3 regions of the Kitasatospora sp. NPDC088346 genome follow, and region 2 is predicted to be linked to each of the others. Evidence: riboswitches for the same ligand, from Rfam matches in the RefSeq annotation. Region 2 holds a riboswitch; each other region holds the start of a gene.

Region 1 (9,244 bases), on a different contig from region 2:
CCCTGCTCGTCAGTGGTGATCTTCAGCTGCGGGAGCGGGTGACCGGCCGGGCCGAAGATGACGCGGGCGCCGTCCGCCAGGTCGAAGGTCGACTGGTGGCAGGGGCAGAGCGCGTGGTGGGTCTGCTGCTCGTACAGGCTGATCGGGCAGCCGACGTGGGTGCAGATCTTCGAGTAGGCGAGGATGCCCTCGAACCCCTTGTCGCGCGACTCGCTGTCCTTGATGTCGTCCGGAGCGATCCGGACCAGCATCAGCGCGTCCTTGGCGATCTGGACCTGGAAGTCCTCCGCCTCCTCCTCCAGGCCCTCGGGCTTGGCGAAGGTCAGCGAGCCGACGATGACGTCCTCGGGCTTCATCGGCTCGTTGGTGTTCATGTTGATCAGCTGGAGCGGCTTCTTGGGGGTCGCCACCTCCCAGCCGGTGTGGTTCAGCTTCTGCTCGGGCATCGGGCCCAGGTCGCGCAGCAGCACGACGCCGGACAGCGGCACCAGGGCCATCGAGCCGATCATGGTGTTGCGGATCATCTTGCGGCGGCCGAAGCCGGACTCGGCGGCGCCGGTCCTGAACTGCTCGATGACGTCCGCGCGGACCTCGTCGTCGGCCTCGATCGGGTGACGCTCGGCCGGGATCTCGTGGTCCGACATCAGCGTGCGGGCCCAGTGGACCGCGCCGGCGCCGATGCAGAAGAGCGCCACACCCAGGGTCAGGCCGAGCGCGAAGTTGAGCGCGCTGACGTGACCGAGCGGGAAGATGTAGACGATCTTGTCGATGTCGAAGATCACGTACGAGGCGATGAAGCCGATCGTCGCGAGCATCGAGATCACGAACATCAGCGACACCTGGCGCTCGGCCCGCTTGGCGGCCCGCTCGTCGATGTCGGTGCGTCGCGGCTCGTGGACCGGCAGGCCCGGGTCGGCGAAGGGGTCGTCGTGGACGGCGACCGCGTGGCCGTGGGAGTCGCCGTGCGACTCCGGCAGGTTCTCTTCAGAGATGTCGTGGCTCATGACTTCTTGGCCTTGGTGGTGTGGGCGGCGACCCAGATCGCAACCGCGATGAGAAGGCCGAGACCGAAGATCCAGCCGAACAGGCCCTCGGTCACCGGACCGAGGCTGCCCAGGGTCAGGCCGCCCGGGTTGGGCTCATCGTTGGTCGTGTGGCGCACGAACGCCACGATCTGCTTCTTCTGCTCCTCCGGCATGGTGGTGTCGGGGAACGACGGCATGTTCTGCGGGCCGGTCTGCATGGCCTCGTAGATGTGCTTCGCGTCGACACCCTCCAGCGAGGGCGCGTACTTGCCCTTGGTCAGGGCGCCGCCCTGGCCGGCGAAGTTGTGGCACTGGGCGCAGTTGGTGCGGAAGAGCTCTCCGCCCTTGGCCACGGCGTCCGCGTCGGTCGCGGTGTACTGCTCCTTGGTCGGCGTCACCGGGCCGGGGCCCAGGGAGGCGACGAAGGCGGCCAGCTGGTCGATCTGGGCCTGGGAGTAGATGTTCTTCTTGGCCGGGACCTGGGCACCGGGCTGCTGCGCGGGCATGCGGCCCGTACCGACCTGGAAGTCGACCGCGGCGGAACCGACGCCGACCAGGCTCGGACCGTCGGAGCTGCCCTCGCCGTTGAGGCCGTGGCAGGAGGAGCAGCCCAGGGCGAAGAGCTTCTTGCCCTCGTCGATGGCCAGGGACTGCGCGGAGGTGTCGGCCTGGGCCTTCTCGGCCGGCGCGAATGCGGCGTACAGCCCCCCGGTGGTCGCCAGGGCGAGAAGTAGGACGACCAGCGCCGCCAGTGGGTGGCGCCGTCGTGCGGAGAGCTTTTTCACGGAATAACCCCGGTGTCAGGATCTGGTCGGCTGGTGGCTGCGTCCGGGTGCCTCGGCTGCTCAGGCCGGGCACGGGGACGCGCGGTCGGGTCGGTGCGGCGCGAGCCGAGGGGCAGGCGCAGTCTCCGGCCGGCGGCCAGCGACCTGATCAGCTGGTTACTTGATCAGGTAGATGGTCGCGAACAGGCCGATCCACACGACGTCGACGAAGTGCCAGTAGTACGACACCACGATCGCGGCGGTGGCCTGCTCGTGCGTGAACCGCTTGGCTGCGTACGTCCGTCCCAGGACCAGCAGGAAGGCGATCAGACCACCCGTCACGTGCAGACCGTGGAAGCCGGTGGTCAGGTAGAACACCGTGCCGTACGCGTCGGAGGACAGCGAGAGGCCGTCCTTCTTCACCAGCTCGGTGTACTCGAAGATCTGACCACCGATGAAGATCGCGCCCATCACGAAGGTGATGACGAACCACGACCGGAGCTTCTTCACATCACCGCGCTCGGCGGCGAAGACGCCGAGCTGGCAGGTGAGGGAGGAGAGCACCAGGATCGTGGTGTTCACCGAGGAGAACGGCACGTTGAGCGCGCTCGCCTTCTCGGTCCAGAACTCTGCGCCCTTGACCGAGCGGAGCGTGAAGTACATCGCGAACAGGGCCGCGAAGAACATCAGCTCCGAGCTCAGCCAGACAATGGTTCCGACGCTGACCAGGTTCGGCCTGTTGACCGCTCCGTGCGCGTGTCCGGTTTCTGTTGCTGTTGCTGTCGCCACGACGGACATTATGTCGGTCCCTTATTCCGTCTTCACGTCGGGGGGTCTCCCTCGGAGTGTCCGGTGCGTGCGGTATGCCCCGGTGGACTCGGGCCGGCCGCCCGCGGGTGCCGCTGGCTGGGCGTTGTCCGATTTCTGACGGTTGTTCGAGGGGCCCGGACCGGGTCCACCACCCGTCTGCCCGGCGTGTCCCCCGGCGCCCGCCGCTCGTTGGGGGTGTACCGGCAGAGCCGTCCGGGTGGTCTGCGGCGGGGAGGGTGACGCCGTTACGCCCGGGAGGGTGAGCGGCGGGCGCGGCGGCTTGAGCGAGATCGCGTCAGGGGCTCACCACGGGGGGTGGGCGGGAGTAGCATCCGAGGTGAACGTGGTCCGGATCACACCGGGTCGCGCGGAGCCGACACGCACGACACCTATTAATGGGGACGAGCACCCGGGAGCAGGGCCCATGGCGCACAGGACCGACGAGACGCTCACCGTTCTCGTCTACAGCGACGACCGCAACATCCGCGAGCAGGTCACCCTGGCGCTGGGCCGCCGGCCCGCCGCCGACCTCCCGGAGATCGAGTACCTGGAGTGCGCGACCACTCCCGCCGTCCTGCGGGCCCTGGAGAAGGGCGGCGTCGACCTCTGCGTGCTGGACGGCGAGGCCGCCCCGGCCGGCGGGCTCGGCCTCGGCCGGCAGCTGAAGGACGAGATCTACGGCTGCCCGCCGGTGCTGGTGCTGATCGGACGCCCGCAGGACTCCTGGCTGGCCGCCTGGAGCCGGGCCGACGCCGCCGTGTCGCACCCGGTCGACCCGGTCGCGCTGGCCGAGGCCGCCGCGGCGCTGCTGCGGGCCCGGGTCGCCCGGCGGGCCCCGGCGCACCAGTAGGCCCCCACCGGCCCGGTTCGACCGGTCGTCTCAGCAGGAGAGAAGCCGTCCCTGGATTCCGGCGCGTGCCCCGCGCCGCTCGCTAGGCTGGCTCCGACCCGATGGTGATGTACCGATGAGAGCTGGAGTCAGCCATGGTGAACGTGCACCCTGCGAACGGCGGCGACGACCCCGCGCAGGTGGTCCGCACCTGGCCGGACGTCCTGACCGCACTGCTGAAGGGGGAGGACCTCGCCCAGGCCGACACCGCCTGGGCGATGGACCGGATCATGACCGGTGAGGCCACCCCGGTCCAGGTGGCCGGGTTCATGGTCGCGCTGCGCGCCAAGGGCGAGACCGTCGAGGAGGTCTCCGGCCTGGTCGACGCGATGTACGCGCACGCCGAGCCGCTGCACATCCCGGGCCCGGCGGTGGACATCGTCGGCACCGGCGGCGACCGGGCCAAGACGGTCAACATCTCCACCATGTCCGCGATCGTCGCGGCGGCCGCCGGCGCCAAGGTGGTCAAGCACGGCAACCGGGCGGCCTCCTCCGCCAGCGGCTCCTCCGACGTGCTGGAACGGCTCGGCATCCGGCTGGACCTGAGCGCCCGGCGGGTCGCCGAGGTGGCCGAGGAGACCGGGCTGACCTTCTGCTTCGCCGCCAAGTTCCACCCCGCCATGCGGCACGCCGCGCAGGCCCGCCGCGACCTCGGGGTGCCGACCGCCTTCAACATCCTGGGCCCGCTGACCAACCCGGCCCGGGTCACCGCCCACGCCATCGGCTGCTTCGACACCCGGCTGGCCGGCCTGATCGCCGGCGTGCTGGCCCGGCGGGGCTCCACCGCCCTGGTCTTCCGCGGTGACGACGGCCTGGACGAGCTGACCATCTCGACCACCTCGCGGATCTGGCTGGTCGACGGCGGCCGGGTCACCGAGAGCTCCTTCGACCCGCGCGAGGTCGGCATCGACCTGGTCGGCCTGGAGGCGCTGCGCGGCGCCGACCCCGAGTACAACGCGGGCGTGGTGCGCCGGCTGCTGGCCGGGGAACAGGGGCCCGTACGGGACGCGGTGCTGCTCAACAGCGCCGCCGCGCTGGTCGCCCTCGACCTCACCGACGCCCCGCTCGCCGAGCAGCTCGCGGCCGGCATCGAGCGGACGGCCGCGGCGATCGACTCCGGCGCGGCCGCGGCGACCCTCAAGAACTGGGTCGAGGCGACGGCCCGGGACTGACCGCGGCGGGCGGGGCCCGCCGGGCGATCCGCCCGGCGGGCCCCGTCGCGTCCGAATGCCGGAACGGTGTTTGACCACTCTCCGGATGCTGACCTAGAGTCCGTGCCAGGTCATGAGTGACAGCGACAAGCCCCAGCTTGCTGTCCGGCAACCCTCCGTCCGTGGCGGGGTGCCCTGGGTGAGGACCGGGCCACTCGGCGATCCGTCCGCGTGGCAAGCGCGGACCGCCGGCATCGCACTCCCGGGGTCCTTTCCCAGGAGGAGTGCACCCCCATGACCCTGTCGACCGACCTCTGCGCCCCGCTCGCCGTCCTCGGCCACGACGTCCAGGTCCCGCTGGTCGGCGGGGAGAAGGTCACCTACGCCGCGCTCGACTACGCCGCCAGCGCCCCCGCCCTGCAGCGGGTCTGGGACGACGTCGCCGCCTACGCCCCGTACTACGGCAGCGTGCACCGCGGCGCCGGCTACCTCTCCCAGCTGTCCACCGACCTGTTCGAGCAGAGCCGGCGCACCGTCGCCGACTTCCTCGACCTGCGCGAGGGCGACCAGGTGGTCTTCACCCGGGCCACCACCGACTCGCTCAACCTGCTGGCCGCCGCCGTGCCCGCCGGTACCCGGGTGTTCGCCTTCGAGACCGAGCACCACGCCTCGCTGCTGCCCTGGCGTCGAGAGGGCGTCACCGTCCACTACCTGCGCGCGCCCCGCTCGCACGCCGAGGCGGTCGCCGCCCTGGACGCCGCGCTGACCGAGCACCCCGACGGGCCGCGGCTGCTGTGCGTCACCGGTGCCTCCAACGTCACCGGCGAGCTCTGGCCGGTCGCCGAGCTGACCGCCACCGCCCACCGGCACGGCGCCCGGATCGTCCTGGACGCCGCCCAGCTGGCCCCGCACCACCGGGTCTCGGTCCGCGAGCTGGACGTCGACTGGATCGCCTTCTCCGGCCACAAGCTCTACGCCCCCTTCGGCGCCGGCGTGCTGGCCGGCCGCAGCGACTGGCTGGACGAGGCGGAGCCGTACCTGGCCGGCGGCGGTGCCAGCCGCACCGTGGCCCGCGAGGCGGACGGCTCGGTGGCCGTCGAGTGGCACCGGGGGCCGTCCCGGCACGAGGCCGGCTCGCCGAACGTGATCGGCGCCTACGCCATCGCCTCCGCCTGCCGGGCGCTCACCGAGGCGGGCTTCGACGCCCTCCGGGCCCGCGAGCAGCGGCTGATCGAGCGGCTGAAGGCCGGACTGGCCGGGATCCCCGAGGTCAAGGTGCTCAGCCTGTTCGGCACCGACGCGGAGCGGGTCGGCGTGCTCTCCTTCGTGGTGCGCGGCTGGAACAGCTCGCACTTCTCGGCCGCGCTCTCCGCCGAGTACGGCATCGGCGTGCGCGACGGCCTGTTCTGCGCCCACCCGCTGGTGCGGACCCTGCTCGGCGGGGAGGAGGCGGCGCCGTCCGAGTGCGGTGCGCCGGAGGCCTCGCTCCCCGGCGAGCGCAGCCTGAACGCGATCCGGGTCAGCTTCGGCGCCGGCACCCCCGACGAGCACCTGGACCGCTTCCTGGGCGCCGTCCGCGAACTGGTCACCGACGGCGCCCGCTGGAGCTACCGCAACGAGGGCGGCCGCTGCGTCGCGGACGTGCTGTCGCCCGCCCGCGGATAGGCCCCGGCCGGCCCCGCCCGGGGGCCTACTCCAGGCCGAGGGCGAACGCGGCCTCCAGGTCGTGCTGGGAGTAGGTGCGGAACGCGATGTGGGTCTCGGTGTGCTCGACCCCCGGCACCTTGTTGACCTGGCCGGGGATCACCTCGGCCAGGTCCTCGTGCTGCCGCACGCGGACCATCGCCACCAGGTCGTAGCTCCCGGTGACCGAGTAGACCTCGCTGACGCCCTCGATGGCGGCGATCGCCTCGGCGATCTCGGGGATCCGGTCGACGCTGGTCTTGATGAGGACGATCGCGGTGATCACGGCTGGGCTCCTGTGTGAGGGGACGGCCCCAGCGTATCGGCCGTCAGGTGGGCCGTCTGCTGCCCCGCGCACTCCCCGCCCAGGCGATCAGCCAGCCGGTCGCGAAGCCGATCACGTGCACCAGGTACGCCACCCCCGAGCCGCCGGCCCGCACCGACCACCACTGCAGGGCGAACCACAGGCCCAGGACCAGCCAGGCCGGGAAGCGCAGCGGGAGGAAGAGGAGTACCGGCACCAGGGTGGTGACCCGGGCCCGCGGGAAGAGCCGCAGGTACGCGCCGAGCACCCCCGCGATCGCGCCGGACGCGCCGACCAGGGCCCGGACCGACTCGTCGGAGTGCGCCTCCGCCAGCGCGTAGCCGTAGGTGGCCAGGTAACCGATCGCCAGGTAGCAGAGCAGGAACCTGATCCGCCCCAGCCGCTCCTCCACCCCGGGGCCGAAGACGAACAGGAACAACATGTTGCCGAGCAGGTGCAACCAGCCCGCATGGACGAACAGCGAGGTCAGCACCGACAGGACGGGGCTCTTGCCGGGGTTCGGCGGCAGCGCGCAGCCGTCCGCCGCGGGGGCGAGCGCGCGCAGCTGGTCGGCCGTCAGCGGGTGCCGCTCCAGCAGCTCGACCGGGACCGCGCCCCAGCGCTGCTCGTAGCGCTGCTCGGCGCAGACCCGGGCGTCGCCGGTGCCGTAGACCGGGTTCAGGCCGAAGCTGGGGCCGCACAGCAGGACCAGGGCGCTCAATGCGATCAGGGTGAGGGTGACCACCGGCGGCCGCCCGGACGGGACGGCGGGCGGACGGCCGGCCCGGGTGAGAACGGGGAGCGCCATTCCCCGAGCATCCCTCCCGGCCGGGCGGGCGACACCGCGGTTGCTGCGGGTGGGTGAACGGGTGTTCGCGGTGGCCGGTGATCGTGCGCCGAGGTGCAGGCAATAGGCTTGAGGGCCCGGAACAGGGACCATCCGAGAGGACCTCGATGACCATCGCCGCCCCTACCGCCGAGACCCGCTGGCGCTGCACGCTGTGCGGCAACCTCACCCGCTTCGACGTGACCCGTACCGCCCGTGTGGTCGAGTACCTGCACTTCGACCTGGCCGGCGAGTCCAAGGTGGAGGAGACCGAGGTGCTCAGCGAGACCCTGGAGTCGGTGCGCTGCCGCTGGTGCAACGCCGTCGACCAGGTCGAGCTGGTGGCCCGTCCGGGCGCCGACGAGGACGGTCCCGAGAGCGCCGGGGAAGCGCCCGGCGCCTGACCCGGACGGCCCCGCGGTCGGCCGGCCTCCGGGTCGGATCCCCGCGGGGCGCCGGCCCGGCGCGTCCGGCACGGATGTGTGGCGTGCTGTCGGTGGGGCACGGTAGACGGGACAATTGCAGAGAGCGGTGAGTTCCGGGGCGGCGGCAGACGGCCGTACGGACCCCGCCGGACCAGGATCGGAGCCGAGGACGTGGTGGACGCAGCGAGGGGGCCCGCCGAGCCGCAGGGGCAGCAGCCCGCTGCGGGGCCGGTGCTCCCCGGCACGGACGAGACCGTCCCCGCGACCGAGGCCGACCGGGCGGCGCCCGACGAGGGCGCGGCTCCCGACGGCGACGGCGGACCCGCGCCGGCACCCGAGCACCTGGACCGTCCGCTGCCCGAGGGCGTCCGCCGCCGCGTGGTCGGGCTGGCGGCCGACGCGCTGGGCGGCATCCCGGCCGCAGACCTGCCCGCCTCGCTGCGCCAGTACGCCAAGTTCACCCCCGCCCGCCGCGCCAAGTACGCGGGCACGGCGCTGGCCGCCGCGCTGGAGGCCGACCCGGTCTTCCGGCTGCGGATAGCCGACCGCCTGCGGCTCGGCCAGCCGGACCTGGTGACCGCCCTGGAGTCGGGCACCGTGCCCGGGGCCGCCGACCCGATGGACGTCGCCGCCGGCGCCTACCTGCTGCGCACGGCGGGCTGGACGCGGGTGGTCGTGGAGGCCGGCGAGGAGGTCGAGCGCGCCGGTGCGGAGGGTGCCGCGGCCGAGGCGGCCCGGCAGGTGGAGAAGCTCCAGGAGGAACTGGCCGAGGTACGGGCCACCGCCCGGGCCGACCTGGACCGGCAGCGGGCCGAGTCGGAGGGCGTCCGCAAGGAGGCCGAGTCGCTGCGCAAGCGCGTCCGCACCCTGGAGAGCGACACCCGGCGGGCCCAGGCCGAGAGCCGCAAGCTGCAGGGCGAGCTGGAGACCCTGCGGGCGGCGGGGGCGGCCGAGCGCAGCGCCGCCGAGAGCGAGGCCCGGCGGCTGAAGCACCGGATCACCGAGCTGGAGACGGCGGTCGAGGCCGGCCGCCGGTCGGCGCGCGAGGGCCGCACCGTGGAGGACATGCGGCTGCGGCTGCTGCTGGACACCGTGCTGCACTCCGCGCAGGGCCTTCAGCGGGAGCTGGCGCTGCCGGTCGCCCAGCTGCGCCCGGCGGACCTGGTGGACGCGGTCGTCCCGGTGTCGGCCTCGCCGAACGACGTGGCCCGGCGCGGCCTCGCGGAGGATGACCCGGCACTGCTGGACCAGCTGCTGGCGATCCCGCAGGTCCATCTGGTGGTGGACGGGTACAACGTGACCAAGTCCGGCTACCCGACGCTGCCGTTGGAGCAGCAGCGGCTGCGGCTGCTCGGCGGGCTGGCGAT
Region 2 (9,244 bases):
ACGGACCCGCAGGGTGCGGGTCCAGAGGTCTGGAAGGCCGGCCCGGGAACCCCCCTGGGCGCAGCCGTGCACGCCGCAGACCACCGCGCCGGGCCCGAAAGGGGAACCGGAACGCGGGTGAATGCGTCGACCGCGGCTGAATGTATCCGGACATGCGCCCTCTGCAACAGGCCCCACTTTTGGGCAAATGCTACGGGCCGCAGGGGATATGACGGGATGAAAGCGGCACTTGTGTGCAATTGACGCCGGACATCGGGGACCAACGGCGCAAATCGCCGAAATAATTCTGACGGCGGCCTGACAGTTCCCGGCCGCGCTCCGCCGCACCGGCCTCAGTGCACGGACAGGCGCTGCGTACCCGACCGGAGGACGGGGACAGGCTCGCTCGAATCGGCCTCGAATGCCCCGTTGCCCCGCACTCTATACCCAGCCACGTGCGCAAATGTCCGCCGGCAACGCCGGGAGCCGTCGCCGGGACCGGAATTTCCGCATTCCGTTCCTGGCGACGGCTCAGGCGTGCTAGCAGCCCCGCGGGAAGTGCCGGGGAAGTGCCCGGCGAGGGGCGTCGGCCGAGGTCAGCAGCCGCCGGCCACGGCCGGGATGATGGAGACGGCGGCGCCGTCCTTGACCGCGGTCTGCAGGCCGCCGTCGAATCGCACGTCGTCGTCATTCACGTACACGTTGACGAATCGCCGCAGCTGGCCGGCGTCGTCCAGGATCCGGGCCGCGATGCCCGGGTGGTTCCGCTCCAGGTCGCCGATCACCTCGGCCAGGGTGGAGCCCTCGGCGGCCACCTCGGCCGAACCGCCGGTGTAGGTGCGCAGGATGGTGGGGATGCGGACGGTGGCGCTCATGGGCGTCTACTCCTTGCTGCGGGGTGGTGGTGGGGGCTCAGGCGGAGGCGAGGCCGGCGGCGCGGAAGGACTCCAGGGTCGGCCGGATGGTGGCGGTCAGCCCGGCATCGGAGACGGCGTCCAGGGTCTTCAGGCCGTCGCCGGTGTTGATCGCGACGGTCTCCCTGGTCGGGTCCAACTGCCCGGTCTCGACCAGCTTCTTGAGCACGCCGACGGTCACGCCGCCCGCGGTCTCGGCGAAGATCCCCTCGGTGCGGGCCAGCAGCTTGATCGCCTCGACGACCTCGGCGTCGGTGACGTCCTCGACGGCGCCGCCGGTGCGGCGGGCGATGTCCAGCACGTACGGGCCGTCGGCCGGGTTGCCGATCGCCAGCGACTTGGCGATGGTGTCGGGCTTGACCGGGCGGATCACGTCGTGGCCGGCCTTGAAGGCGGCGGAGACCGGGGAGCAGCCCTCGGCCTGGGCCCCGAAGATCCGGTACGGGCGGTCCTCGACCAGGCCCAGCTTGATCAGCTCCTGCAGACCCTTGTCGATCTTCGTGAGCTGGGAGCCCGAGGCGATCGGGATGACGATCTGCTCCGGCAGCCGCCAGCCGAGCTGCTCGCAGATCTCGTACGCCAGCGTCTTGGAGCCCTCGCCGTAGTACGGGCGGAGGTTGACGTTGACGAAGCCCCAGCCCTCGCCGGCCGGGTCGCCGATCAGCTCGGAGCAGAAGCGGTTCACGTCGTCGTAGTTGCCCTGGATGCCGACCAGCTCGCCGCCGTAGACACCGGCCATCACGACCTTGCCCTGCTCCAGGTCGTGCGGGATGAACACGCAGGACTTGAAACCGGCCCGGGCCGCCGCCGCACCCACCGCACCGGCCAGGTTGCCGGTCGAGGAGCAGGACAGGGTGGTGAAGTCGAAGGCGCGCGCCGCCTCGATGGCGCAGGCGACCACCCGGTCCTTGAAGGAGTGGGTCGGGTTGCCGGAGTCGTCCTTGACGTGCAGCTGGGCGGTGAAGCCGAGTTCGCGGCCGAGGTTGTCCGCCTTGACCAGCGGGGTCCAGCCGGGGTTCAGGTTGGGCTTGGAGGCGACGTCGGCCGGGACGGGCAGCAGCGGGGCGTAACGCCAGATGGAGGCCGGTCCGGACTCGATCCGCTTGCGCAGCTCCTCGGCCTCGTACGAGCCGAAGTCGTAGGCGATCTCCAGCGGACCGAAGCACTCCACACAGGCGAAGCTCGGGCCGAGCGGGGTGCGGGCGCCGCACTCGCGACAGGACAGCGCGGCGGCGGGGCCGAGGTCGACGGCGACAGGGGTAGCGGTAGCCATGATGGCGGAGGCCTCTCTCCTCATCTTCCCCGTGACGCGGGCGCGCCACAGGACGGAATTGGCACCTGTCCCGCCGGAGCCCCGACCTGACGGTCGGTCAGCCGGACGGGAAGGTTGCCGGGACGTCGACGGGCCGTTCCCTCAGTCCCTCTGGATGAGCAATGTGGCGCGCGGTGTTGGAACCGGCAGCGCGTTTGTGGTCGTGCACGGCGACCCACCCCGACGTGCGAAGGTCGGATCGCATTACCAAGACTGTATCCGAAGGCCCCGGTACCACCTCATGGCGTCCGACACCCGAGACGGCGTCGCCCATTACAAGGAGCAGACCTTGCCCGACCAGCCCCGGCCCGACGTGCTGCCCGAGGTGGCGTCCTGGCTGCGCCGCCGCTCCTGGGCGGCGGGCGAGCGCCCGGTCGACGCACTGCTCGCCGCGAAGCGCGCCGCGGGGCGGGCGGGCACGGTCAGCGTGGTGCTGCCCGCCCTGGACGAGGAGCCGACCGTGGGCGAGATCGTCTCGGCGATCCGCGAGGAGCTGATGGAGCGGCTGCCGCTGGTGGACGAGCTGGTGGTGGTCGACTCCGGCTCGGTGGACCGCACCGCCGAACGGGCCGCGAAGGCCGGCGCGCGGGTGGTGCACCGGGACGCGATACTGCCGCGGCTGCCCGCCGAGCCCGGCAAGGGCGAGGTGCTCTGGCGCTCCCTGCTCACCACCCGCGGCGCGATCGTCTGCTTCATCGACGCCGACCTGCGCGAGTTCGACCCGGCCTTCGTCACCGGCATCATCGGCCCGCTGCTCACCGATCCCGGGATCCAGCTGGTCAAGGCCATGTACGACCGGCCGCTGGAGACCGAGGGCGCGGTCGTCCCGGCCGGCGGCGGCCGGGTCACCGAGCTCGTCGCCCGCCCGCTGCTCAACCTGCACTGGCCGCAGCTGGCCGGCTTCGTCCAGCCGCTCGGCGGCGAGTACGCGGCCCGCCGTTCCCTGCTGGAGCGGCTGCCGTTCCCGACCGGCTACGGCGTCGAGCTCGGCCTGCTGGTGGACGCCCTGGACACGGTCGGCCTGGACGCGCTGGCGCAGGTCGACGTCGGTGTCCGGCACCACCGCCACCAGGACGGCCAGGCGCTCGGCCGGATGGCCGCCACCATCTACCGCACCGCCCTGGAGAGGCTGGACCGCACCCACCGGCTGAAGGCCGGGGACGGCCTGGTGCACCCGCTGCTCACCCAGTTCTCCCGCGACCCGCAGACCCGCGGCTTCACCGCCCACACCCATCCCGTCGGCGCCGTGGAACGCCCGCCGATGCACACCGTCCCCGAGTACCGGCGACTGTTCCCGTGACCGCGCGGCGCGCCCGGCCACCGCGCCGAGTGGTTTGCGCCCGGGGTGTCGCGGCAAGCTTGGCAGTATGGCCGATCACGCGTCCGCACGTTCGAATCAGCCCGGCGCCGCCCCGATCCTGGTGGCCTCCAACCGCGGCCCGGTGTCCTTCAGCAGCGAGGACGACGGTTCGCTGACCCTGCGCAGAGGGGGTGGCGGCCTGGTCTCCGGCCTCTCCGCGATCGACGACCCCAGTGCCGTCTGGGTCTGCGCCGCGCTCGGCGAGGCCGACCGGACGGCCGCCCGGCAGTCCCCCGACGGCCGGCTCGACCTCGGCGGCTTCGACGTCGGCGGACAGGCCGTCCGGATGCTGGACATCGATCCCGGCACCTTCGCCCGCGCCTACAACGGCGTGGCCAACTCGACCCTCTGGTTCGTCCACCACCTGCTCTACGACACCCCGGTCTCGCCCGTCTTCGACGACCGCTTCCGCCGCGAGTGGGAGTCCTACACCGCGTACAACACCGCCTTCGCCCGGGCCCTGGCGGCCGAGGCCGCGCCCGGCGCCGCCGTGCTGATCCAGGACTACCACCTGTCGCTGGCCCCGGACCTGCTCCGGGCGCTGCGCCCGGACCTTCGGATCGGCCACTTCTCGCACACCCCCTGGGCTCCGCCCGAGTACTACCGGATGCTGCCCGACGACGTGGGCACCGCCGTCCTCACCGGCATCCTGGGCGCCGACCGGGCCGGCTTCCTCACCCGCCGCTGGGCGCTGGCCTTCGCCGACTGCTGCGCCGACCTGCTCGGCGCCGAGGTCGACCGCGACGCCCTCACCGTGACGCACGCCGGCCGCACCACCCGGCTCGGCGTGCACGGCCTGGGCGCCGACGCCGACTTCCTGCGCGAGCGCGCCCACCGGCCCGACGTGGACGCCCGGCTCGCCGCGCTCCGGGAGGCCGTCGGTGACCGCCGGACGGTCGTCCGGGTCGACCGCACCGAGCTCAGCAAGAACATCGTCCGCGGCCTGCTCGCCTACCGGCACCTGCTGCGGACCAGGCCCGAGTGGCAGGACCGGGTGGTGCACATCGCGTTCGCCTACCCGTCCCGGCACGACCTGCCCGAGTACCGCGAGTACACCGCCGCCGTGCAGCGCATCGCGCACGAGATCAACGACGAGTTCGGCACCCCCGCCTGGCAGCCGCTGATCCTGCACGTCAACGACGACTTCCCGCGCTCGCTGGCCGCCTACCGGCTCGCCGACGTCGCCCTGGTCAACCCGATCCGGGACGGCATGAACCTGGTCGCCAAGGAGATCCCGGTGGTCTCCGACGACGGGTGCGCGCTCGTCCTCTCCCGCGAGGCCGGCGCGTTCGCCGAGCTCGCCGAGGACGCGATCACCGTCAACCCGTACGACGTCGTCGCCACCGCCGAGGCCCTGCACCGGGGCCTGACCATGCCGCGGGGCGAGCGTGCCGACCGCACCAAGCGGCTGGCCGCCGCGGCCACCGCGCTGCCCCCGCAGCAGTGGTTCCTGGACCAGCTCGACGCCCTCGGCTGAGCCTCAACGCGCTCGGCCGAGCCGGCCCGCGAGGGCGGCGAGCAGTGCGACCACGCCGGCGGGGCCGGGGACCACCAGGTCCGCCCGGTCGGCGAGGTCGCGGACCGGGGCCTCGCCGCCGTCCGGCGCGCTGCACACCAGCAGACCGGCCAGGCCCTCGGCGCGGCGCCGTTCCACGGCCGCGTACGCGGGCAGGTCGCCGAGGTCGTCGCCGGCGTACAGCACCGTCCGCAGCTCCCGCTCGGTGAGGAAGGCGGTCAGCGCCGCGCCCTTGTCCACCCCCGGCGGGCGCAGCTCCAGCACCATCCGGCCCGGCTCGACCATCAGGCCGTGCGCGGCCGCGAGCTCGTCGAGGGGCCCGCGCAGCAGCTCCAGCGCCTCCTCCGGCCGGTCGGTGCGCCGGGTGTGCACGGCCAGCGCGCGCCCCTTGTCCTCGGTCCAGGTGCCGTCGGGTGCGCCGGCCCGGGCCAGCACGGCGGGCAGCTCCGCGCGGACCGCCGCCACCCCCGCGGGCGGCTCGGGGGCGGTGATCCGCCCGGTGCGGGCGTCCCAGCGCTCGGCACCGTAGTGCCCCAGGACGGTCAGGTGTTCGAGCCCGGGGACGCCGGCGAAGCCGCCGTACTCCACCGCCAGTGCGGCGGGCCGCCCGGTCACCACCACCACGGAACCGACCAGCGGCGCCAGCGCGGCGAGCGCGGGCACCACCCCGGGGTGCGCCCGGGCCCGCTCCGGGTCGGCGACGATCGGCGCCAGCGTCCCGTCGAAGTCCAGCCCCACCGCGCCCCGCCCGGGCTCGGCCAGCAGCGCGGCCAGCCCCTCCCGGCCCGCGGCGGTCCGGGGCGTCACGTTCTCAGGCATACCCATGCCCACGACCGTACCCAGACCCGCCGGGCCGATGCCTGCCCGCGCGCCCGCGCCCGGCGGACGCGACCCGCCCGCGCCAGGCCGCCACGACCCGCCCGCCTCAGCGCGCGTCGCGCCGGGCCTGCCGGATCCGCCGGAGGCGGTTGACCAGCACCGGTGCGTGGGCGAGCGCCTCCGGCCGGTCGAGCAGCGCGTTGAGCAGCTGGTAGTACCGGGTGCCGGAGATGCCCAGCTCCTCCCGGACGGCCCGCTCCTTGGCGCCGGCCGTCCGCCAGGCCCGCGCCTCCAGCGCCAGCACCGCGCGATCGCGCTCACTCAGCTCAGCCATGGTCACCTCCGCTTACGAGGTGTCATTCTGCCCGCCCGCCCCGACACACTCTGCGTCCGCCGGCCGGGGCCGCCGGCGGCTAGCGTCGGGATCATGACCAACAGTTTCGCGGTGCACATCCCCGACGCCGAGCTCGAACCCGACCCGCTCGACCCCGCCCAGATCGTCTCCGGCTCCCCCGAGGTGTCCGGCAAGGTGCTCTGGGAGTCCCCGGACGGCAGGCAGGTCCGCGGCATCTGGCAGATCACCCCCGGCGTGGTCACCGACACCGAGGCCGACGAGCTGTTCGTCGTGGTCAGCGGCCGGGCCACCATCGAGTTCGAGGACGGCCCGACGCTGGAGGTCGGTCCGGGTGACCTCGCCGTCCTGCGGGAGGGCGACCGCACCACCTGGACGGTGCACGAGACGCTGCGCAAGGCCTACTCGATCAACCTCTGACCGCGGCCGCCGCCGCCCACCGCCCCGCCCCCGTGCCCGCCCCGGTCCCCGCGGCCGTCGGTGCCCCGCGGCCGTCGGTGGCCGGCGGACGTCAGTGGCCGGCGGCGGCGCGGGCCCGGCCGGCCTCCTGGGCGGCCGAGGCCTGGAGCTCGGCCAGCACGCCCTCGCCGCCCGGTTTCACCGCTCCGCCGATCTTCGCCTTCAGCAGCCCGCTGACCTTGTCCCAGGAGGGGTCGCCGAGCGGGTAGAAGTTGGCGGTCGGCAGGGCGTTCAGGAACTCGGTGAGGTCGGGGTGCTTGCCGCTGCCGATCATCTCGTCCTTGGTGTCCTGGGTGACCGGCAGCAGGTTGTACTGCTCGTCGAACTTGAGCGTGTTCTCCTTCGCGTACACGAAGTTGAGGAACTTCTTGATCTCGGCCTTGTGGCCGTTGGCCTTGAAGGCCATCATCCAGTCGGCCACGCCGAGGGTGCTCGGCTTGGCACCGGCGTCCTTGCGCGGGATGGCCGCCGTGCCGTACTCGACCTTCGCGTCGATCGCCTTGGCGACCAGCCCGGGGTGCCCGTTCAGCATGGCGACCTTGCCGGTCGCGAAGTCCGTGAAGGCGGTCTTGCGGTCGACCGTCGACGGGTCGGGATAGGTGAGGTGACGGTCCACCAGGTTGGTGCGCAGCCACTTGAAGGTGTCCCGGTTGGGCTGGCTGTCGACGGTGTAGTTGCCGGCGTTGTCGGCCAGCGTGCCGCCGCCGCTCATGGTCCAGATCATGGACTCGCCCTGGGCCTCCTCGGGCCCGAGCGGCAGCGCGTACGGGATGGTGCCGGGCTGCTTGGACTTGATCAGCTCGGCGTCCTTGCGCAGGTCCTCCCAGGTGGCGGGCGGGCCGCTGATGCCGACCTTCTGGAAGATCGTCTTGTTGTAGACGAAGACCCGGGTGGAGGCGACGAACGGGATGCCGTACTGGCTGCCGAGCACCTGGCCGGCCTTGGCGAACACGTCGATCATGTTGGCCTGGGTGTCGATCGACAGCACCTCCCCGGCCGGGTAGAGCCGGTCGGCCGCGACCTGGTCGGCGTAGCCGCCGGTCTGCACCACGTCGGGGGTCTTGCCGGTGGCGATCAGTTCGGCCACCCGCTTGTCGATGTCGTTCCAACTGACCACCTCCACCGAGACCTTGAAGCCCGGGTTGGTCGCCTCGAAGCGGCTCACCAGGTCGTTCCAGTAGTGGGTGGTGCTGGTGGCCTCGGTGTCGCCGTAGTCGGCGGCCACCAGCCGGAGGGTGACCGGGCCGCTGTCGTCACTGCCGACCGTGCCGCAGCCGGTCAGCAGGAGGGCGCCGGAGAGGGCCGCCGCGAGGGCCGGGCGACAGGACGTGCGAGTCGGTCTTTGCTGGGCCGCGCTGTTCAACTCGGTTTACCGCCTTCGGGGGAGGAGACCGGCGCCACCCTGACAGGCTTCTCCTGGGTGGTCCATACCTCTTGCGGTGTTAGTTACCGAGTTGTCTCCTGACGTTGCATCAGGCGCAACCGGATTCGGGCCTTTCGTGACATCGAGGACACCCTCCGCCGGGTCTCCCCCGGACCTGCGCGGGGGCCCCACGTCCCGTTCAGGCCGTGATCACCTCGACGCCCGCCTCCGTGAAGGCGGCGGCCAGTTCGGCGTCGACACCGGCGTCGGTGACGAGGGTGTCCACCCGGTCGAGACCGCAGATCCGGGCGAAGGCGCGGTGTCCGACCTTGGAGGAGTCGGCGGCCACCACCACCCGGCGGGCCCGCTCGGCGAGCATCCGGTTCACGCTGGCCTCGCCCTCGTGGTGGGCGGTCGCACCGTGCTCGACGTCCACCGCGTCCACTCCCAGCACCGTGATGTCCAGGGCGAGTTCGCCCAGCACCAGGCCGGCCAGCGGGCCGATCAGCTCGTACGACTGCGGACGGGCGACGCCGCCGGTCACCACGATCTTGACCTGCGGACGGACGGTCAGCTCGTTGGCGATGTTGAGCGCGTTGGTGACGACGGTGAGGGGCTGCCCCGGGCCGTTCTCCGGCCGCTCGGCCACCTCCGGGCGGACGGCCAGCGCGCGGGCCACCTCGGTGGTGGTGGTGCCGCCGTTGAGGCCGACCACCTCGCCGGGTGCGATCAGCGCGGCCACCGCGGCGCCGATCCGCTGCTTGGCGTCCGCGTGCCGGGCCGACTTGTAGCGCAGCGGCAGGTCGTACGAGACGTGGTGCGCCACCGCGCCACCGCGGGTGCGGGTGACCATCTGCTGGCGGGCCAGCTGGTCGAGGTCGCGCCGGATCGTGGCGGCGGACACCCCGAGCGCGTCGGCGGCCTCCTCGACCTCCAGCTTGCCGTGCTCGGCGAGCAGCTCCAGCAGTGAGTTCCAACGCTCGTACCTGGACACGCGGTGCCGCCCCTCCTCGCACGTTCGGCCTGCTCCGGGAGTCGCACGGGACCGCGCGCGAAGCGGGGACAGCTTGTCACATCCCCGCGTGCCGATGCGGGATCCTCCGATCGGGACGGCGAGCACCATTGCGCAATGATGCTCGAAAAAGCTATAAATCAATCAGCTTCACGCAT
Region 3 (9,244 bases), on a different contig from region 2:
TCCGCCGACGTCCCCGTGGCGGCGACGGCTCCCCGGCCGCTCCCGGTCGACCGGGCCGTCTTCCAGCCGCCGGAGGAGGACGCGCCGCCGCCGGGCCCGGCCGCCCGGGTGCCGGCGGCCCGGGGCCTGACCTTCTCCGCCCCCGGTACGCAGGACTGATCCGGGCCGGCATCCGCATCCGCCCGCGACGGGCGGATGCGGATGCCGGCTCGCCCACATCCGGCCCGCCGAGGCGCCTCCGCCCGGCCCGCCGCCGAGGCCGTTCCGCCCGGCCAGGCCGCGGCCCCTGAACGCCGCCCGGCGGGCGGCTTCCTGACGGTGTGCCGGCCACCGCGTCCGAACATCCACAAAAAATCTTGGTCCTATGGCTACCCGCGGGTAACCCAGGTGCACCATCCTGCTCCCGACCCTCGACATGAAGGAGCACGGACATGCAGCACCCCCGCCACCGCCGCAGGACCCTCGCCGCCGCGGCCGCCGCCGGCGCGACGCTCGCCCTGACGGCCACCGCCCCCGCCGTCGCCGCGCAGCCCGCCGCGGCGCCGGCCGCCTCGGTGCAGGCGCTCGGCAAGCCCGACGTGCCGTACACCACCTGGCTGAAGGACGTCCGGGCGGTGGCCGACCAGGCCGACGCCTACCTCAAGGCGCGGGTGCCGTCCGCCCCCGCGGGTGAGCACCCGGCGATCGTCCTGGACATCGACAACACCTCGCTGGAGACCGACTACTCGTTCGCCCTGCCGACCCCCGCGGTGCAGGCCGTCCGCGACGTGGTCAGATCCGCCAGTGCCCGCGGTGTGAAGGTCTTCTTCGTCACCGCCCGTCCGGGCTTCATCGACTGCATCACCCGCCACAACCTGACGACCGTCGGGTACCCCGTCGACGGCCTGTACGGCCGATCCTTCCTGGACCTGTTCCAGGAGACCTCGACCTTCAAGACCGCCAAGCGCGCGGAGATCGAGCGGAACGGCTACACGATCGTCGCGAACATCGGCAACAACACCACGGACCTGGTCGGTGGTCACGCCGAGCGGACCTTCAAGCTCCCGGACTACGGCGGCCAGCTGTCCTGACCCGGCGTCGAACGCGGCCGTGCCGACGGGTGGACCCCGCCGGCACGGCCGCGCGCCCCGGCCGACCCGCCGGTGCGGGCCGCCCCTTGCGCCGGCAGGCCGGCCTGGCGGAAGCTTCACTGCGGCAGCCGCGCCCGCTCGCCGGACCGGACCGCCGCCTCCCGGTGAAGCGGGGTGCACCCAACTCCGACCCGCTGGGAAGGGGGCCGCCGTGGCGGTCTACGAATCGGTCGACGACGCGATCGGCGGGACGCCGCTGTTCCGGCTCGCCCGGCTGGGCGAGGGCATCGCCGCGCCGGTCTACGCCAAGGCGGAGTTCCTGAGCATCGGCGGCAGCGTCAAGGACCGCGCCGCGCTGTCGATGGTGCTGGCCGCCGAACGCGACGGGCTGCTGCGCCCGGGCGGCACGATCATCGAGGCGACCTCCGGCAACACCGGGATCGGTCTGACGATCGTCGGCCGCCGGCGCGGCTACCGGGTGATCGTCGGCGTCTCCGACCGCTCCTCCCGGGAGAAGTCGGACATCCTGCGGGCCTACGGCGCCGAGGTCGTCGTCGCGCCCGCCGCCCTGCCCAGGCAGCACCCCGACCACCTGTTCAACGTCGTACGGCGGCTCGCCGCGGAGATCCCCGGCGCCTGGCTGGCCAACCAGTACGACAACCCGGCCAACCCCGACGCGCACGTCCGCACCACCGGCCCGGAGATCTGGGAGCAGACCCGCGGCCGGGTGACCCACTTCGTGGCCGGGATCGGCACCGGCGGCACCATCAGCGGCACCGGGGCCCACCTGCGCAAGGTGTCCGGCGGCCGGGTCACCGTGGTCGGCGCGGACCCGGAGGCCTCGGTCTACGCCGGAGGCGACGGCAGCCCCTACTTCGTCGAGAGCATCGGCCACTTCGTCCACCCGGAGACCACCGAGGACCTCTGGCCGCAGTCGTACCACCCCGGGGTGGTGGACCGCTTCGAACGGATCCCCGACCGGGAGTCGCTGCTCACCGTCCGCCGGCTGGCCCGCGAGGAGGGCCTGCTGGCCGGTCCGTCCTCCGGCACCGCCGTGGCGGCCGCCCTGCGGGTGGCGCGCGAACTCGGGCCCGACGACCTGGTGGTGGTGCTGCTCCCGGACTCCGGACGCTCCTACCTCTCGAAGGTGTTCAGCGACGACTGGATGCGGGACTGGGGCTTCCTGGAGGAGCCGCGCACCCCCGGCGACACCGAACCGACCCTGCGCAGCCTGCTCGACGCACCGCCCGGCCCGGGAGCCCCGGCCCTGCCGGCGCCGAGCGAGGACATCCCGCTCGGTGCGGCGCTCGCCCTGCTGCGCGGCTCCGGCTGCGCGGTCGCGCCGGTCGTCGCCGCGCGGCCGGAGCGCCCGTACGGGACCAGCGCCACCGAGATCGTCGGATCCGTGGCCGCCGCCGCGATCGAGGCGGCCCTCGCCGAGGGCCGGGCCCGCCCCGGGGACCCGCTCCGCGACCACCTCGCCCGGCCGCTGCCGGCCGTCGGCATCGGCCGGACGGTCGCCGAGGCGTACCGGGCACTCGGCCCGGACCAGCCCGCCGCGGTCGTCGTGCTCGACGGCCGGGCCGTCGCGGTCGTCCCCCGCGAACGGCTGCGGGCCGCCGCGGAAGCCTGACAGCCGCTCAGCCCGATCGCGTCCGAAGGGCATTGCGCGGTCCGGCACCGGCGGGATAGCGTCGGGGCAGGTGACGAGCGTCAGCGACAAGCCCTGGCTGGCTGACCGGCAACCCTCCCACGCGGCGGGGTGCTCCAGGTGATGACCAGGCGGGGCCGCACCGGCTCCGCAAGCGCGAACCGTGACGCGGCCGATGCCCGTCCGGGCCCGGGGAGGTGACCACCGTGCGTGCCGTACCCGACCGCACCGCCCCCGTCACCCTCGACCCCCGCGGGCCCCGCGTCCACCTCTACGGACGCCAGCACATCGACCTGCAGAGGGTGGCCGGCACGCTCTGTCCCCGCTGACCTGACTCCCCGCCGACGCGGCCCCGCCCGGGGTTGACCGCGTCCGTTCCCGGTCGATCAGGAAGGCCCGCTCCGCCATGCCCGCAGCCGTACCCGCCCCCCTCCCGCCGCTCCACCTGGCCGTCGCGCTCGACGGCACCGGCTGGCACCCCGCCTCCTGGCGGGAGCCGGACGCCCGCCCGCGCGAACTGTTCACCGCCGGCTACTGGGCCGACGCCGTCCTGGAGGCCGAACGCGGCCTGCTCGACCTCGTCACCTTCGAGGACTCGCTGACCCTGCAGAGCACCCGCCACGGTGAGCCCGACGGCCGCACCGACCGGGTCCGCGGCCGGCTCGACGCCGTCCTCACCGCGGCCCGGGTCGCCCCGCTGACCAGGCACATCGGGCTGGTGCCGACGGTGGTCACCACCCACACCGAGCCGTTCCACATCTCCAAGGCGATCGCCACCCTCGACTACGTCAGCACCGGCCGGGCCGGCGTCCGCGTCCAGGCCTCGCTGCGCGCCGACGAGGCCGCGCACTTCGGGCGCCGCTCCTTCCCGGTGATCCGGCCCGACCGGCCCCACGACCCGCAGGTCCGGGAGCTGGTCGCGGACACCTTCGACGAGGCCGCCGACCACGTCGAGGTGGTCCGGCGGCTGTGGGACAGCTGGGAGGACGACGCCGAGATCCGCGACGCCGCCACCGGCCGCTTCGTCGACCGGACCAGACTGCACCACATCGACTTCGCGAGCCGGCACTTCGCCGTCCGCGGCCCGTCCATCACCCCGCGGCCGCCGCAGGGCCAGCCGATCGTCGCCGCGCTCGCCCACGCCACCGTCCCCTACCGGCTGATCGCCCGCTCGGCCGACCTCGGCTTCGTCACCCCGCACGACACCGAGCAGGCCGCGGCGATCGTCGCCGAGGTCCGCGCCGAGCAGCAGGCGGCCGGACGGGCGGGGGAGCACCTCCACCTCTTCGGCGACCTGCTGGTCCTCCTCGACGACGACCCGGCCGCCGCCCGCGCCCGCCGCGCCCGTCTCGACGCCCGCCTCGACGAGCCGTTCACCGGCGACGCCGAGATCTTCGCCGGCACCCCCGCCCAACTCGCCGACCTGCTCCAGGAACGCCAACGGGCCGGCCTGACCGGATTCCGGCTGCGCCCCGCCGTGACCGGCCACGACCTCCGGGCGATCACCCGCGGCCTCGTCCCCGAACTCCAGGCCCGCGGCGCCTTCCGCCGGGCCTACGAGGCCGACACCCTGCGGGGCCTGCTGGGCCTCGGCCGCCCCGCCAACCGCTACGCCGCCCGCACCGCAAGCGCCTGAGCCGGAGGGAACGCACCACCATGACCGGGCCCCGCAAGCAGATCCACCTCGCCGCGCACTTCCCCGGCGTCAACAACACCACCGTCTGGAGCGACCCGCAGGCCGGCAGCCACATCGAGTTCGACTCCTTCGCCCACTTCGCCCGCACCGCCGAACGCGCCAAGTTCGACTTCCTGTTCCTCGCCGAGGGGCTGCGCCTGCGCGAGCAGGGCGGCCTGATCCACGACCTGGACGTGGTCGGCCGCCCCGACACCTTCACCGTGCTCGCCGCGCTGGCCGCGGTGACCGACCGGATCGGGCTGGCCGGCACCATCAACTCCACCTTCAACGAGCCCTACGAGGTGGCCCGGCAGTTCGCCTCCCTCGACCACCTCTCGGCCGGCCGCGCCGCCTGGAACGTGGTCACCTCCTGGGACGCCTTCACCGGCGAGAACTTCCGGCGCGGCGGCTTCCTCGCCGAGCCGGACCGCTACACCCGGGCCGAGCGGTTCCTGCGCACCGCAGGGGAGTTGTTCGACTCCTGGCACGACGACGAGATCGTCGCCGACCAGGAGTCCGGGGTGTTCCTGCCGGACCCGGAGGCCGGCCGTTTCCGCCACCGCGACCGGCACTTCGACATCGCGGGCCGGTTCAACGTCCCGCGCGGGCCCCAGGGCCGGCCCGTGATCTTCCAGGCCGGCGACTCCGAGGAGGGCCGCGAGTTCGCCGCGGCCACCGCCGACGCCATCTTCAGCCGGCACAGCACCTTCGACGCGGGCCGGGCCTTCTACACCGACGTCAAGGGCCGCCTCGCCCGGCACGGCCGCACCCCGCACGACCTGCTGATCCTCCCCGCGGCCACCTTCGTGCTCGGCGACACCGACGCCGAGGCCCGCGAGCGGGCGCACGAGGTACGGCTCAGCCAGGTCAGCGGACAGACCGCGATCAAGACCCTGGAGCAGGTCTGGAACCGCGACCTCTCCGGGTACGACCCCGACGGCCCGCTCCCCGCGATCGACCCCGACCCGGGCGAACACACCGTCGCCCGCGGCCGGGCCAGCGTCCGGATGGTCCGGGACCCGGTGGCCACCGCCAAGGAGTGGCGCCAACTGGCCGAGGCCGAAGGGCTGTCGATCCGCGAGCTGGTCATCCGCACCAGCGGCCGGCAGACCTTCGTCGGCTCCCCGGCCACCGTCGCGGACGCCATCGACACCTTCGTCCAGGCCGACGCCGGCGACGGCTTCATCCTCGTGCCGCACCTCACCCCCGGCGGGCTCGACGAGTTCGCCGACACCGTCGTCCCCCTGCTCCAGGAACGCGGCGCCTTCCGGCGCGAGTACCGGGGCAGCACGCTCCGCGACCACCTCGGCCTGGCCCGCCCGTCCGCGACCCTCGCCACCAGGACCCCGGAAGGGGCAACGCTGTGAAGTTCCTCGCCATCACCCTGATCGTGCACGCCCCCCACCCCGTCACGGGCATCCGCAAGCCCACCACCGAGCGCTTCCGGGAGGTGATCGACAACGCCGTACTGGCAGAGCAGCTCGGCTTCGACGGCTTCGGCGTGGGCGAGCGCCACGAACGCCCCTTCATCTCCTCCTCACCGCCGGTGGTGCTCAGCCACATCGCCGCCCTGACCTCCCGGATCCGGCTGTTCACGGCGGTCACCACGCTCAGCCTGCTCGACCCGGTGCGCGCCGCCGAGGACTACGCCACCCTGGACCACCTCGCCGGCGGCCGCCTCGACCTGATCATCGGCAAGGGCAACGGCACCGCGCAGCGCGAGCTCTTCCAGGTCAGCCCCGAGGACCAGTGGGACCGCAACGCCGAGAGCTACGAGCTGTTCCGGCAGATCTGGCGCCAGGACCGGGTCACCGCGAAGGCCCGGTTCCGCCCGGAACTCACCGACGCCGAGGTGTGGCCGCGTCCGCTCCAGCAGCCGATCCGGGTCTGGCACGGCAGCGCGACCAGCAGGGAGTCGGTCGACCTCGCCGCCCGCTACGGCGACCCGCTGTTCTCCGCCAACGTCACCAACCCGATCGAGCCGTACGCCGAGCTCGTCCGCCACTACCGGGAGCGCTGGGAGCACTACGGCCACGACCCGGCGCTCGCCACCGTCGGCGCCGGGTCGGCCGGCTTCCACACCGCCCGCACCTCGCAACGGGCGGTGGCCGCGTACCGGCCGGTCTTCGAGGGCTACCTCGCCTTCCACCGGCGGGCGGGGCTGGAACCGGTCTTCCCCACCCTGGAGGACTTCGTCGAGCGCAGCTCCGCGCTGATCGGCAGCCCGCAGCAGATCATCGAGAAGGTCCACCGCTACCACGAGCAGTTCGGCCACACCGTGCTGCACCTCCAGGCCGAGGCCGGCGGGCTGGAGGACGCCGACCACCGGGCCTCGCTGGAGCTGTTCCAGGCGGAGGTCGCCCCGGTGCTGCGCCGGGACATCCCCGACCCGCCGTGGCCCTGGGAGCCCATGGGAGTGGCCCCGACCGAGGCCGACTCCGCGCCTGCTTCCGCTTCCGCTTCCGCTGCCGTCTCCGCGACGGGCGGCACCGCGTTCGACGGGGGGCTCACCGGATGACCGGCCGCGTCCCCCTCTCCGTCCTCGACCTGGCCCCGATCAGCTCGGGCTCCACCGCCGGCCAGGCCCTGCGCAACACCGTCGATCTGGCGCAGCGGGCCGAGGCCGCCGGCTACCGCCGGTACTGGCTGGCCGAGCACCACCTGACCACCGGCGTCGCCGGGGTGGCCCCGGCCCTGCTCATCCAGCTGGTGGCAGCGGCCACCGAGCACATCCGGGTCGGTGCAGGCGCCGTCCAACTGGGCCACCGCACCGCGCTGTCGGTGGTCGAGGAGTTCGGCGTGCTGGACGCCCTGCACCCGGGCCGGATCGATCTGGGCCTCGGCCGTTCCGGCTTCCGGGCGCCCCGGCCCGGAGCCGCCGGCACGACGTCCGCACCGACGTCCGCACCGGCGCCCGCACCCGTGACCCGCCCGACCGGGCCCCGGTACACCCCCGAGGGCCTGCTCGTCCCGGCGCCGTACGACTTCAGCAGCCTGATCGGCTCGCCGCTGTTCGCCCGCTACACCGGTCTGGTCCAGTTCCCGGGCGCCGAACCGGTGGAGTACGGCGAGCAGTTGGACACGATCCTCGCCCTGCTGCGCGGCGACCACCGCACCCCGGAGGGGATCGAGGCGCACGCCGTCCCCGGCGAGGGGGCGGACCTGGAGGTGTGGGTGCTGGGCAGCAGCGCCGGGGTCAGCGCCGGGGCGGCGGGTGCGCTCGGTCTGCCGTTCGCCGCGAACTACCACGTCAGCCCCGCGACCGTGGTGGAGGCCGTGGACGCCTACCGCAAGGCCTTCCGGCCGTCCGCGCGGCTGGCCGAACCGTACGTGCTGGTCTCCGCCGACGTCGTGGTGGCGGAGGACGACGAGACGGCCCGGCACCTCGCCTCGCCGTACGGGCTGTGGGTGCACAGCATCCGCTCCGGGCAGGGTGCGATCCCCTTCCCCAGCCCCGAGGAGGCCGCCGCCCACCCGTGGACGGACGGCCAGCGCGCCTTGGTCGAGGACCGGACCACGACCCAGTTCGCCGGATCCGCGGGGACCGTCGTCGAGCGGCTGGAGGTGCTGCGGGAGGCCACCGGAGCCGACGAGCTGCTGGTCACCACGATCACCCACGACCACCGGGACCGGGTCCGCTCCTTCGATCTGCTCGCCGAGGCCTGGCGGCGCGGCTGACCGGCACCGACCGCAGGCGGTCCGCCGGAGAGAACCCGCAGCCGGGTGGTGTGAGATCCGGACATCGGGGCAGGCGCGGTGCGTGAGGCCGCCGGGACCGGCCCGCGGCGGCGGAAGCCGGCCGGTGGTCCCACCCCTCACCCCGACGGACGACGAAAGGATGACCGGATGAGCGCGCAGGTCTGGAACTACCACGAGACGGCCGGCCGTTTCGACGGCGTCGACCTGGTGGGCTACCGGGTCGAGGCCACCGACGGGCACATCGGCAAGGTCGACCGGCACTCGGCCGAGGTCGACTCCTCGTACGTGGTGGTCGACACCGGGGCATGGATCTTCGGACGACAGGTCCTGCTCCCGGCGGGCACCGTCACCCGGATCGACACCGAGGCGCAGAAGGTCTGGGTCGACCGGACCAAGGACCAGATCAAGGACTCACCGGAGTTCCAGCCGGAGACCCACACCGAGGACCCCGACTACTTCAACCTGGTCGGCGGCTACTACTTCGGCGGGTACCCGCCGGTCCGGTGAACCACCGGAGCCGACCGCACCCGCCGAACGACACCGAACCTGGAGGATCCCATGGGCACGACCGACAAGGCCGCGAACACCGCAGACAAGATCAAGGGCAAGGCCAAGGAGACCGCCGGCCGCGCCGTCGGCAACGAGCGTCTGGAGGCCGAGGGCCGGGCCGACCAGGTCAAGGGCGACGCCAAGCAGGCCGGGGAGAAGGTCAAGGACGCCGCCAAGGACGTCCTGGGGCACTGACCCCCGCCACCCACCCCGGGGCCGGGGCCGACTCGCACCGCGAGCCGGCCCCGGCCCCCGTTTGCCGCCCGGCCGCCGGGGCAGGCGAGCCGCATGAACCCCCAGCAGGCCGCGGGCCCGGACCAGGTGCCCGACATCGCGTCCCGCGAGGCCGTCCAGGGCGAGTCCGAGAGCACCCGGACGGTGCTCGTCGCCACCGCCGCCAACCTGGTGATCGCCGTCGCGAAGTTCTTCGTCGGCCTGCTGGGAGGCTCGGCCGCGATGCTCTCCGAGGCGGCCCACTCGGTCGCCGACACCGTCACCGAGCTGTTGCTGCTGACGGCGCTGCGCCGGGCCGACCGGCCGGCGGACGAGGAACACCCCTTCGGCTACGGCCACGAGGCGTACTTCTGGGCCTTCCTCGCC

What was found. Region 2 has a riboswitch for S-adenosylmethionine ahead of thrC (threonine synthase). Riboswitches for the same ligand answer to the same signal wherever they lie in the genome.
Region 1: another riboswitch for S-adenosylmethionine. It lies ahead of ACIOFR_RS02220 (aminotransferase class V-fold PLP-dependent enzyme); the one in region 2 lies ahead of thrC (threonine synthase).
Region 3: another riboswitch for S-adenosylmethionine. It lies ahead of ACIOFR_RS21420 (putative leader peptide); the one in region 2 lies ahead of thrC (threonine synthase).

What each region holds. Positions count from the first base shown of each region.
Region 1 is NZ_JBIURH010000001.1:491,989-501,232, forward strand. It holds gene ACIOFR_RS02195 (Rieske 2Fe-2S domain-containing protein) at 1-1,004, opposite strand, end outside; gene ACIOFR_RS02200 (c-type cytochrome) at 1,001-1,810, opposite strand; gene ACIOFR_RS02205 (heme-copper oxidase subunit III) at 1,967-2,587, opposite strand; gene ACIOFR_RS02210 (hypothetical protein) at 3,024-3,449, shown strand; gene trpD (anthranilate phosphoribosyltransferase) at 3,584-4,660, shown strand; SAM riboswitch class IV at 4,769-4,886, shown strand; gene ACIOFR_RS02220 (aminotransferase class V-fold PLP-dependent enzyme) at 4,934-6,304, shown strand; gene ACIOFR_RS02225 (Lrp/AsnC family transcriptional regulator) at 6,330-6,608, opposite strand; gene ACIOFR_RS02230 (rhomboid family intramembrane serine protease) at 6,652-7,434, opposite strand; gene ACIOFR_RS02235 (hypothetical protein) at 7,581-7,856, shown strand; gene ACIOFR_RS02240 (NYN domain-containing protein) at 8,109-9,244, shown strand, end outside.
Region 2 is NZ_JBIURH010000004.1:267,228-276,471, forward strand. It holds gene ACIOFR_RS08980 (MoaD/ThiS family protein) at 576-854, opposite strand; gene thrC (threonine synthase) at 892-2,166, opposite strand; SAM riboswitch class I at 2,184-2,327, opposite strand; gene ACIOFR_RS08990 (glucosyl-3-phosphoglycerate synthase) at 2,519-3,505, shown strand; gene ACIOFR_RS08995 (trehalose-6-phosphate synthase) at 3,573-5,042, shown strand; gene otsB (trehalose-phosphatase) at 5,046-5,906, opposite strand; gene ACIOFR_RS09005 (DUF3263 domain-containing protein) at 6,007-6,234, opposite strand; gene ACIOFR_RS09010 (cupin domain-containing protein) at 6,328-6,672, shown strand; gene ACIOFR_RS09015 (extracellular solute-binding protein) at 6,764-8,074, opposite strand; gene ACIOFR_RS09020 (DeoR/GlpR family DNA-binding transcription regulator) at 8,274-9,068, opposite strand.
Region 3 is NZ_JBIURH010000016.1:9,206-18,449, reverse strand. It holds gene ACIOFR_RS21435 (hypothetical protein) at 1-159, shown strand, start outside; gene ACIOFR_RS21430 (HAD family acid phosphatase) at 432-1,070, shown strand; gene ACIOFR_RS21425 (pyridoxal-phosphate dependent enzyme) at 1,282-2,703, shown strand; SAM riboswitch class IV at 2,773-2,884, shown strand; gene ACIOFR_RS21420 (putative leader peptide) at 2,928-3,050, shown strand; gene ACIOFR_RS21415 (LLM class flavin-dependent oxidoreductase) at 3,128-4,357, shown strand; gene ACIOFR_RS21410 (NtaA/DmoA family FMN-dependent monooxygenase) at 4,378-5,763, shown strand; gene ACIOFR_RS21405 (LLM class flavin-dependent oxidoreductase) at 5,760-6,914, shown strand; gene ACIOFR_RS21400 (LLM class flavin-dependent oxidoreductase) at 6,911-8,074, shown strand; gene ACIOFR_RS21395 (PRC-barrel domain containing protein) at 8,243-8,602, shown strand; gene ACIOFR_RS21390 (CsbD family protein) at 8,654-8,839, shown strand; gene ACIOFR_RS21385 (cation diffusion facilitator family transporter) at 8,933-9,244, shown strand, end outside.